3 regions of the Peribacillus sp. NJ11 genome follow, and region 2 is predicted to be linked to each of the others. Evidence: predicted binding sites of a transcription regulator. Region 2 holds the regulator's gene; each other region holds the start of a gene.
The links. The regulator CtsR, encoded in region 2, represses protease genes until heat stress. The targets are predictions, from matches to a motif close to ATGGTCAATAAAGGTCAAACA.
Positions count from the first base shown of each region.

Region 1: a site for CtsR is predicted at 1,994-2,014, ahead of clpP (ATP-dependent Clp endopeptidase proteolytic subunit ClpP). Genes of this name have one in related genera too.
Region 3: a site for CtsR is predicted at 2,075-2,095, ahead of clpB (ATP-dependent chaperone ClpB). Genes of this name have one in related genera too.

Region 1 covers NZ_JAUCFO010000001.1:1,511,150-1,514,435, forward strand. Annotated here, with positions in the region: gene whiA (DNA-binding protein WhiA) at 1-934, shown strand, start outside; gene QUF86_RS07385 (HPr family phosphocarrier protein) at 955-1,212, shown strand; gene clpP (ATP-dependent Clp endopeptidase proteolytic subunit ClpP) at 1,323-1,931, opposite strand; tRNA gene QUF86_RS07395 (tRNA-Arg) at 2,221-2,292, shown strand; gene rpoN (RNA polymerase factor sigma-54) at 2,622-3,286, shown strand, end outside.
Region 2 covers NZ_JAUCFO010000001.1:1,014,575-1,017,860, forward strand. Annotated here, with positions in the region: gene mcsB (protein-arginine kinase McsB) at 118-1,194, opposite strand; gene mcsA (protein-arginine kinase activator protein McsA) at 1,191-1,742, opposite strand; gene QUF86_RS04965 (CtsR family transcriptional regulator) at 1,764-2,225, opposite strand; rRNA gene rrf (5S ribosomal RNA) at 2,600-2,715, opposite strand; rRNA gene QUF86_RS04975 (23S ribosomal RNA) at 2,780-3,286, opposite strand, start outside.
Region 3 covers NZ_JAUCFO010000001.1:5,325,653-5,328,938, forward strand. Annotated here, with positions in the region: gene clpB (ATP-dependent chaperone ClpB) at 1-2,030, opposite strand, end outside; gene QUF86_RS26050 (FAD-dependent monooxygenase) at 2,260-3,286, opposite strand, start outside.

The sequences.
Region 1 (3,286 bases), 500 kb from region 2:
TAAAAAAGAGCTTACTACATTAGAGGGAAAGGATTGCTGTGGAAAAGCGGAATTGTGTGCGCTTATCCGGATGAACGGATCCCTTTCATTTTCTAATCGGAAGCTTGTTGTGGATATTCAAACTGAAAATGCTGCGATTGCCAGAAGGATTTATACGCTGCTGAAAAAAAGTTATGAGGTCCAGGTCGAGCTTTTGGTCCGTAAAAAGATGAAGCTTAAAAAGAATAATGTTTATATTGTCAGGATGTCATCAGGAGGGCAACGGATTTTAACCGATTTGGAAATTTTAGGCGATGGCTTTGAAATTCTCCATGCCATATCCGATACTATTGTTGGGAAGAAATGCTGTAAGCGTTCATACCTAAGAGGTGCATTTCTTGCGGGGGGTTCGGTAAACAATCCGGAAACGTCTTCCTATCACCTTGAGATTTTCTCACTTTATAAAGAGCACAATGATGCCCTTTGTGAGCTAATGAATAAGTTTGGCTTGAAGGCCAAGACGCTTGAACGCAAAAAAGGGTACATCATTTATTTGAAAGAAGCCGAAAAGATTGCCGAGTTTTTAAGTATAGTTGGTGCCCATTCAGCTTTATTAAGGTTCGAGGATGTACGGATTGTCCGTGATATGCGTAATTCAGTGAATCGACTTGTGAATTGTGAAACAGCCAATTTGAACAAAACGATTGGTGCCTCATTGCGCCAGGTTGAAAATATCCATTACATTGAGGATACGGTGGGACTAAGCATTTTACCGGATAAGCTTCGGGAAATTGCGGAGCTTAGGATAGCATTTCAGGATATAACCTTAAAGGAACTTGGAGAAATGGTATCCGGAGGAAACATCAGTAAGTCCGGAATTAATCACAGATTGCGAAAGATTGATGAAATAGCTGACAGGCTCCGTGGGGGAGAGGCTATTTCTGCGAAAAAATAAAGCTAACAGGGGAGATCAAGATGGTGGAAAAACAAGTTGAGGTAAAATTGAAAACGGGTTTACAAGCCCGGCCGGCGGCTCTTTTTGTACAAGAAGCTAACCGCTTTCATTCAGATGTTTTTCTTGAAAAAGAAGGAAAGAAAGTGAATGCAAAAAGTATAATGGGATTAATGAGCCTTGCCATCAGTTCTGGCGTGTCCGTGAAGTTAATCGTCGAAGGACGCGATGAAAAAGAAGCATTAGAGGCATTGGAAGAGTTCGTTCAGCAAGAGGGTTAAAAAAAGAGGATGCCTAAAAGTGCATCCTTTTCTTTTATGATTTTTCAGATTAAGAAAAAAAGCTCCGAAAGTCGCTTAAGACGACTTCCGGAGCTTTTGTATAATAATTATTATTTAGAGTCTTTTTTATCATCAAGAGCGCTGCGTGTGATTACTTTGTCAATCAATCCATATTCAAGAGCCCTTTCGGAAGTCATGAAGTTATCACGCTCCGTATCTCTTTGAAGGACTTCAATAGGTTGACCAGTACGTTCTGCTAATATTTGGTTCAGTTTATCTTTCAAGTGAAGGATACGGCGGGCTGCAATTTCAATTTCAGTAGCTTGACCTTGAGCTCCTCCAAGTGGTTGGTGAATCATGACTTCACTGTTTGGCAACGCATAACGTTTACCTTTTTCACCAGCTGCCAATAGGAATGCACCCATGGAAGCAGCCATACCGATGCATACAGTGGATACATTAGGTTTGATATATTGCATAGTATCGTAAATGGCCATACCGGAAGTGATGCTTCCACCGGGGCTGTTGATATATAGAGTGATATCTTTTTCAGGATTTTCTGCTTCTAAAAATAGTAATTGAGCTACAATTGAATTGGAAACATTATCGTCAATTGCACTTCCTAGCATAATGATCCGGTCCTTTAATAAACGGGAGTAAATATCGTAGGCACGCTCCCCACGACTTGTTTGTTCGATAACTGTAGGAATTAAATTCATGTTCATTTCCTCCTTCGATTAAGAGAATCATTTAAATTCTTTATGTATGTATGATACACTTTTTGGTCAATTTAGGTCAAACAAAACAAACCCTATAATGGATAATTTGTTCGACAATTTTCTGGCCAAGGCTCCTTCCTGATAGATTACTTTATATATTATGCCGCACAGGGATGAATTTCCACATTACCCATAATACCCAAAAGGCGAATTTTTAAACCTGATAACCCTTGCAAAGGATGGGATTCTATCATATAATGAAGTCTGTCGAAAAAATATTTTCTATTACGCCCTCGTAGTGCAACGGATAGAACGCAAGCCTCCGAAGCTTGAAATGCAGGTTCGATTCCTGCCGAGGGCATTACCAATCTTCTGCTTAATAAAGTGGGGGATTTTTTATTGGCCATTTTTAAAAGGTTGCATCAATTGGGTTCTTGCGGTTTTTGATGGATTTACTCGATTTCCGTAAAATTCCATCGAATCTTGCTATGTCAGCTTTTTTTGGAAAATATTGGCCCGCACCTTTGAAAAATGGTGATTTTTCAATAAAAGTAGTTGTGAAAATTGCATTTCTAACATATAGTATTTAAAACAAATACACTATTCAGAAAAAAACGTAAGCGTTTTCATGGGTTTTTGTGTAGAATTTTCTCCTGATAATGTAGAATGGAGTGGGGGAGGGATGAATCGATGAGTATGAATATGAAAGCAGGACTTTTTCAACAGCAAACATTAAAGATGGCAATGACCCAGGAGCTAATGCAGGCTATTACATTGCTGCAATACTCCTCACAGGAGCTATCGGCTTTCTTAGAAAATAAAATGGCGGAAAATCCATTACTGTCCCTAGATCAGCCAACATCGGCTTTATTTCAGCCAACCTTTGACCGGAAAAAGGGTAAACGTACTCTTAAAAATACGTATGATGCCAACTATTGGATTGAACAGATCAGTGAAGATACTCTATCGCTTGAACAGCATGTCATGTCCCAGGTGAATCACCAGCAACTTTCCGGTGAGCAGCAGAAGGCAATGCTGCTATTAATTCATAATCTTGATGAAAACGGTTACTTAAGGACTCAGCTGGAGGATATATGTGTTCCAGGGATTTCTTCAGTCGTGTTGGAAGAGAGCCTTTCGATTTTACAGCAACTCGAGCCACATGGAATTGCAGCAAGAAATCTCCAAGAGTGCCTTTTGCTTCAGGTAAAAGCAGAAGGGGTGAATCAGCTGGCAGAATCGATCATAGAAAACCATTTCCTCGATTTTGCTGAAAAGCGTTGGAAAGACTTAAGTAAGAAAATCGGTGTTACAATGAAGGAGATTCAAGAAGTATTTGATTATGTCCAGACGTT
Region 2 (3,286 bases):
TTCCTCCTTAAGAATTTTCGTTTTGAATAAAGTTGTAGACAATTCTCTAAGTAATGGCAGGTTCTTGCTCCATACCTATTCATGAATATTGGTACTCTCCAAAGAGGATAATGACCTCTATGAGGAGGAAGATTCCGTGAAATTCAAGCGTTCTCGGATGAGTGCTGCTCTACGGATATCCCTTTCATGGGATCTTAAAGGGCCACCTGCATACTTTTGTAAAAATCCCGACTGTGTTAAAATCATCAACTCATTTAGAATGCTTTTAGAAATATTTTTTATATACCCAAGATCTATACCTAGCCTAACATCTGAGATACAGGTAGCAGCTTCCTTGGTCTCGATGATTCGAGCATTGGACAATATCCCATATGAACGGAAAACTCTATCTTCTAATTGTATGTGGGAAGTCCTCGCTAATGCATCCCGCGCTGACCGTTCCTGGGCTATGATTTGTTGCACTACACTTGTTAGATCTTCAACGATATCCCTTTCCGACTTTCCGAGAGTGATTTGATTAGAGATTTGAAAGATATTCCCTAACGCTTGACTGCCCTCTCCATAAATCCCTCGTACCACCAACCCCAATTGGTTGATAGCCGGTATGATATTATTCATTTGCTGAGTAAGGACCAGGCCTGGCAGATGCATCATGACTGAAGCCCTTAATCCCGTTCCCACATTAGTTGGACAACTAGTTAGGTATCCTCTTTCTTCATCATATGCATAGTCTATGGATTCTTCAATCCAATCGTCAAGAACATTTGCAATCTTTAAGGTTTCCTTTAGCTGCAACCCCGACATTAAACACTGAATACGGAGATGATCCTCTTCGTTTATCATGATACTGATTTCTTCATTTTCCGAAAGGAGACATGCGCTTTTCGCTGATTCCTCAACTAAATGAGGGCTGATTAAATGTTTTTCAACAAGAACGCGCTTTTCCAGTGGCTGTAATTGGTCAATCTCTAGAAGTTCCAGTTTCCCAATCTCTGGAGTAACTTCCTCTTCAATTCTTTTTTTGACCAATTCAATTATTTTTTTAGCTTCTTCGTTAGAAAAGGAGGTTGGGAAGGTAAAGTCTTTGAAATTCCTGGCCAATCGAATCCTGGAACTCAATACAATATCGATCTCCGGCCCTTCGGCACTCATCCAGGAACTCAAGGCGTTTTCTACAAACTTTTCCAAGCTCATAATTCCTCGCCTCCCTCTTGTGCATCATACCTTTTTTCAAGGGAACGAACCTTATCTCTTACTTCTGCCGCTTTCTCAAACTCCTCTTGAATAATGTGGGTCTTTAAAACTTCTTTCAAATCCAAAATTTGCTTTCGAAGATATATGGTGCCACCAATCCTTTTTGGAATTTTCCCTATATGTGCTGTATTGCCGCTATGAACCCTTTTTAAAATAGGGTTTAACTGTTCATTGAATGTTTTATAACATTCGGCACAGCCAAACTTACCAATATGGACAAATTCTTTATAGGAACGATGACAATTCGGGCAACGCCTCTCTTCCGATTTGGGAAATGCATTTGCCTTTGTCTGTTGAATATTCGACTCCATATTCAACAATCCTGCTAATAAATTATTTATTGAAAAACCAGGTCCACCTGCATCCATGAACACCTCACCTTTTTCCTGAGCACATTTCTCACAAATCATGACTTCAGTCTTTTTTCCATTGATGATTTTGGTGAAGTGTAGGGTAGCAGGCCTTTGATGACATTCTTGGCAAATCAACGTTCATCACCTCTGCCAGTTTCATTTATATTTTAAAGTCGTAAGCATCGCAGTTAAAATTCTTGCCCTAAGCTCATCGCGGTCAGGTAGGTCGATATAAATCACCGATCTATCTATGACGCTCATCATAATCTTTGCTTCTCTTTCATTAATGACTTCCTCATTCATCAGCCGGGAAATTACTCCTTCAGCCATCGATTGAGTTACCCTAGAACCAATAAGCGATAATAATTGGTTAATAAGTTGCACGGAATCCTGCGATTCCACTTTCATGATGCGTATATAACCGCCGCCTCCACGCTTACTCTCTACAACATAACCTCTCTCGATTGTAAACCGGGTATTGATTACGTAATTGATTTGAGAAGGAACACACTGAAATTTATCTGCTATTTCACTTCTTTTAATCTCTAAGATATCTTTTTGACTTATTTCCAGCACTTGCTTCAAATAAGTTTCGATAACATCAGATATGTTTCTCACTCAGCCTCCTCCATTCTGACTTTGACTATATTTGACTATTATTATACAAGGAAAAATGCATTTTGCAACTTAAACGCACTTTCTTTCTGTATTATCCATTTTCTCCAAATTATATGTAGTTACATACCCCATTGAACATTAAAGTTGAAATATCTTACATAAATACCCTGAAAAGATAAATGCAAAACCTGCAATTTTTTCTTCTCCTCAAAGCTCCTTCACCTAAATTCAACCTCTTTCTCCAGTTCCCGTTCCCTCTAATGGTATTTTAACCAACAAATAGATCCAGCCCTATGCTAACCCTGGAGATAAAAAACCTATTCGTTAATTAGAACATCAAAAAAGACCAGCCAGAATGGCTGATCTTAGAAATGGCTTGGCGGCGTCCTACTCTCACAGGGGGAAACCCCCAACTACCATCGGCGCTGAAGAGCTTAACTGCCGTGTTCGGAATGGGAACGGGTGTGACCTCTTCGCTATCGCCACCAAACAATAAAGGAACGTTGTTCCTTCAAAACTAGATAATAAGAAGGTATTTCATTTTTTATAAAGCGTTGGTTAAGTCCTCGATCTATTAGTATCAGTCAGCTCCACATGTCGCCACGCTTCCACCTCTGACCTATCAACCTGATCATCTTTCAGGGATCTTACTAGCTTGCGCCATGGGAAATCTCATCTTGAGGGGGGCTTCATGCTTAGATGCTTTCAGCACTTATCCCGTCCGCACGTAGCTACCCAGCTATGCCTTTGGCAAGACAACTGGTACACCAGCGGTGCGTCCATCCCGGTCCTCTCGTACTAAGGACAGCTCCTCTCAAATTTCCTGCGCCCGCGACGGATAGGGACCGAACTGTCTCACGACGTTCTGAACCCAGCTCGCGTACCGCTTTAATGGGCGAACAGCCCAACCCTTGGGACCGACTACAGCCCCAGGATGCGATGAGCCGACATCGAGGTGCCAAACCTCCCCGTCGATGTGGACTCTTGGGGGAGATAAGCCTGTTATCCCCGGGGTAGCTTTTATCCGTTGAGCGATGGCCCTTCCATGCGGAACCACCGGA
Region 3 (3,286 bases), 4.3 Mb from region 2:
ACTGAGTATGGGTTTCTCCTAATTGCCTCCGTTAGTTGGCCGCCTTCCTCAAAACCAACATATCCAGGGGGTGCACCAACAAGGCGGGACACGGAATGTTTCTCCATATATTCCGACATATCGATTCGAATCATATGTTCTTCACTATCGAATAGCGTTTCTGCCAAAGCTTTTACCAGTTCAGTTTTACCTACCCCAGTCGGCCCCAGGAAAATGAATGAACCAATCGGTCTGTTGGGGTCTTTAATTCCAGCCCTTGCCCGTAAAACAGCATCGGATACTAGTTCCACCGCTTCTCCTTGACCTATTACGCGTTCATGCAGGATATCAGAAAGGCGGAGCAGCTTCTCCCTTTCACTTTCCACCAGCTTGCTTACGGGAATCCCCGTCCACCTTGCAACAATCGAGGCAATTTCCTCCTCAGTCACTTCTTGGCGAAGCAACCGTGATTCCTGTTTTTCCTTTTCCAATTCATCTTCCATTGCTTCCAATTCTTTTTGAAGCTGTGGAATCCTTCCGTGCCGAAGTTCTGCTGCCCGGTTAAGGTCATAGTCATTCTCTGCCTGTTCCAGCTCATGGCGCAGTTTCTCAAGCTCTTCACGTTGATCCTGCACCTTTTGAAGAGCTGATTTCTCCATTTGCCATTTGGACTTCATGCTATTCGCTTGATCCTGAAGTTCTGATAGTTCTTTTTGAAGCACTTCCAGCCTTGCTTTGCTTTGAGGGTCCTCCTCATTCTTCAAGGCCGCTTCTTCAATTTCAAGTTGCATGACTTTTCTCGTGATTTCATCCAACTCGGAGGGCATTGAATCGATTTCCATTCGGATCATCGCACAAGCTTCATCCACAAGATCTATCGCTTTATCCGGTAGGAATCGCTCCGTTATATATCGGTTCGAAAGGACAGAGGCTGCAACGATCGCCCGATCATGTATCCTGACGCCATGGTGAATTTCAAATCGTTCCTTTAATCCACGCAAAATTGAAATCGTATCTTCCACATCCGGTTCAGGAACCAGAACCTGTTGGAAACGGCGTTCAAGAGCCGGATCCTTTTCAATATATTGTCGATATTCATCCAGGGTTGTTGCACCGATACAATGCAGCTCCCCGCGTGCAAGCATCGGCTTTAACATATTCCCGGCATCAAGTGCGCCATCCGTTCTTCCGGCCCCGACAATTGTATGCAATTCATCAATGAATAAAAGGATTTTGCCGTCACTTTTCTTGATTTCATTCAACACCGCTTTTAGCCTTTCCTCAAATTCACCGCGGAATTTTGCCCCTGCGACAAGCGCACTCATATCAAGTGAAAAAACGGTCTTGTCCTTTAATCCTTCCGGCACATCCTTTCTCACGATCCTTTGTGCCAACCCTTCGACAATGGCTGTTTTACCAACTCCAGGTTCTCCAATTAATACAGGATTATTTTTCGTTTTACGTGATAGGATCCGAATGACGTTACGGATTTCCGTATCTCGACCGATTACGGGATCGACCTTCCCTGATTTAACCTCAGCAACGAGATCTCTGCCGTATTTTTTAAGTACCTCATATGTGCTTTCAGGATTTTGATTAGTCACTCGCTGATTCCCCCTTATATCGTTTATAACCCGTTTCGCTTTATCATAATCAATCCCATATGATGAAAAAAGCCTGTTTACATTCGTTTTATTGACCTGCAACGACGCAAGAAGTATATGTTCGACAGATAAATATTCATCTTCCCACATCTGCATTTCTTTTTCGGCAGCGGTCAAAATTCCCTGAAGGGAGGATGACATGTAAACCTGGGAAACACTTCCGCTCACTTCCGGTAATCGATCCAGTTCCCTATTAAGCTCTATATCAAATTGATTCATCGGTTTATCAGATTCCGATAAAATCCTGATTAATAAACTTTCATCCTGTTCCATTAAAATCTTTAATAAATGAAGCTCCGTCAGCTCGGGATTCCCTCTATCTTTAGCTAGCTCCTGGCCGCCAATGATTGCCTGTTGGGTTCTCTCCGTCATTTTATTAATATCCATCTTAAAACCTCCCATTCATCTATTTCATGAACGAAACCCCTCTTGGTTTGACCAAGTTTGACCTTTATATTTTCATTATACTTCTAATTCTCCCCATGTAAAGGAATGTTATAAAAAATGCAATTATGGAGGATAAACGGCAAAAGCCTTTCTTCATAAAGAAGAAAGGCAAAACCCATCTGTAAATTCATTACATCCCATCACAAGATTTTTATGAAACGAATCAGCTTTATGCTTTCACGGCCATTTTATTATAACCATGAAATTCATCGACGAATTTGAAATCCTTATCCGTGCGACCTGCAAGGATTGTATCTCTGAGCAGAATTCCAGCATCGGTCGCATTGTGGATGATTTCCCCCCACATTCTAGCGCTGGTTTGAACATTCGCCGTACGCGGAATCCGTTCCTCTTGGTATTCCAAAAATGCCTGTTCAATGTCATTCCCATGCTTATGAAGCATATCGGCCAAATAAGCTGCATCTTCTAAAGCCTGGCAAGCCCCTTGTGCCAAGTATTGAAGCATCGGATGTGCAGCATCGCCCGTTAGCGTAATCCTCCCTTTTGTCCAATTATCAATTGGTAAACGGTCATACATTGGCCAGCGACGTTGCCGTTGAATGAATGAAATTGCATTCTGAACAAGCTCACAAGTTCCGGCGAATACATGATCCATTTCTTCGGGGGTACCCCATTGATCTGTTTTTTCATTTTCTTCCGTGTATTGAGAACTTTTGAAGACCACCACTTGGTTGTATAGTTCTCCCCTTCTAACCGGGTATTGAACAAGATGAAGGTTTGGTCCAATCCACATGTATACATCATCTAAATCTCCATGACTCGTAACCTCTTCCATCGGAATCGCTCCTCTGTATGCAACATATTGTGAGCAGACCGGTTGATCTTCAACAAACAGTTTCCGTGCATTGGACCATAATCCATCGGCTCCAATGACAGCCGTTCCTGAATGTTGGGACCCGTTGGCAGAAGTAACTGTCACTTCACCCTCATTTTCTACTGTTTCAATAATGGTTTGGTTCGTTACCAGTTCAATATACGGGTTCATTTCACAGGCTTCAGCCAGTACTTTATGCAAATCGGAACGATGCAAAACAATATAAGGCGCTCCATATCTTTCTTTATAAACATCACCTAAATCCAAAGCGGAAAGCTCTTTTCCAGAAAAAGCATCCATCAGTACCAATCTTTTTGGAAAGACTGCTATTTCATTGATTTTTTCCATGACGCCTAAACGC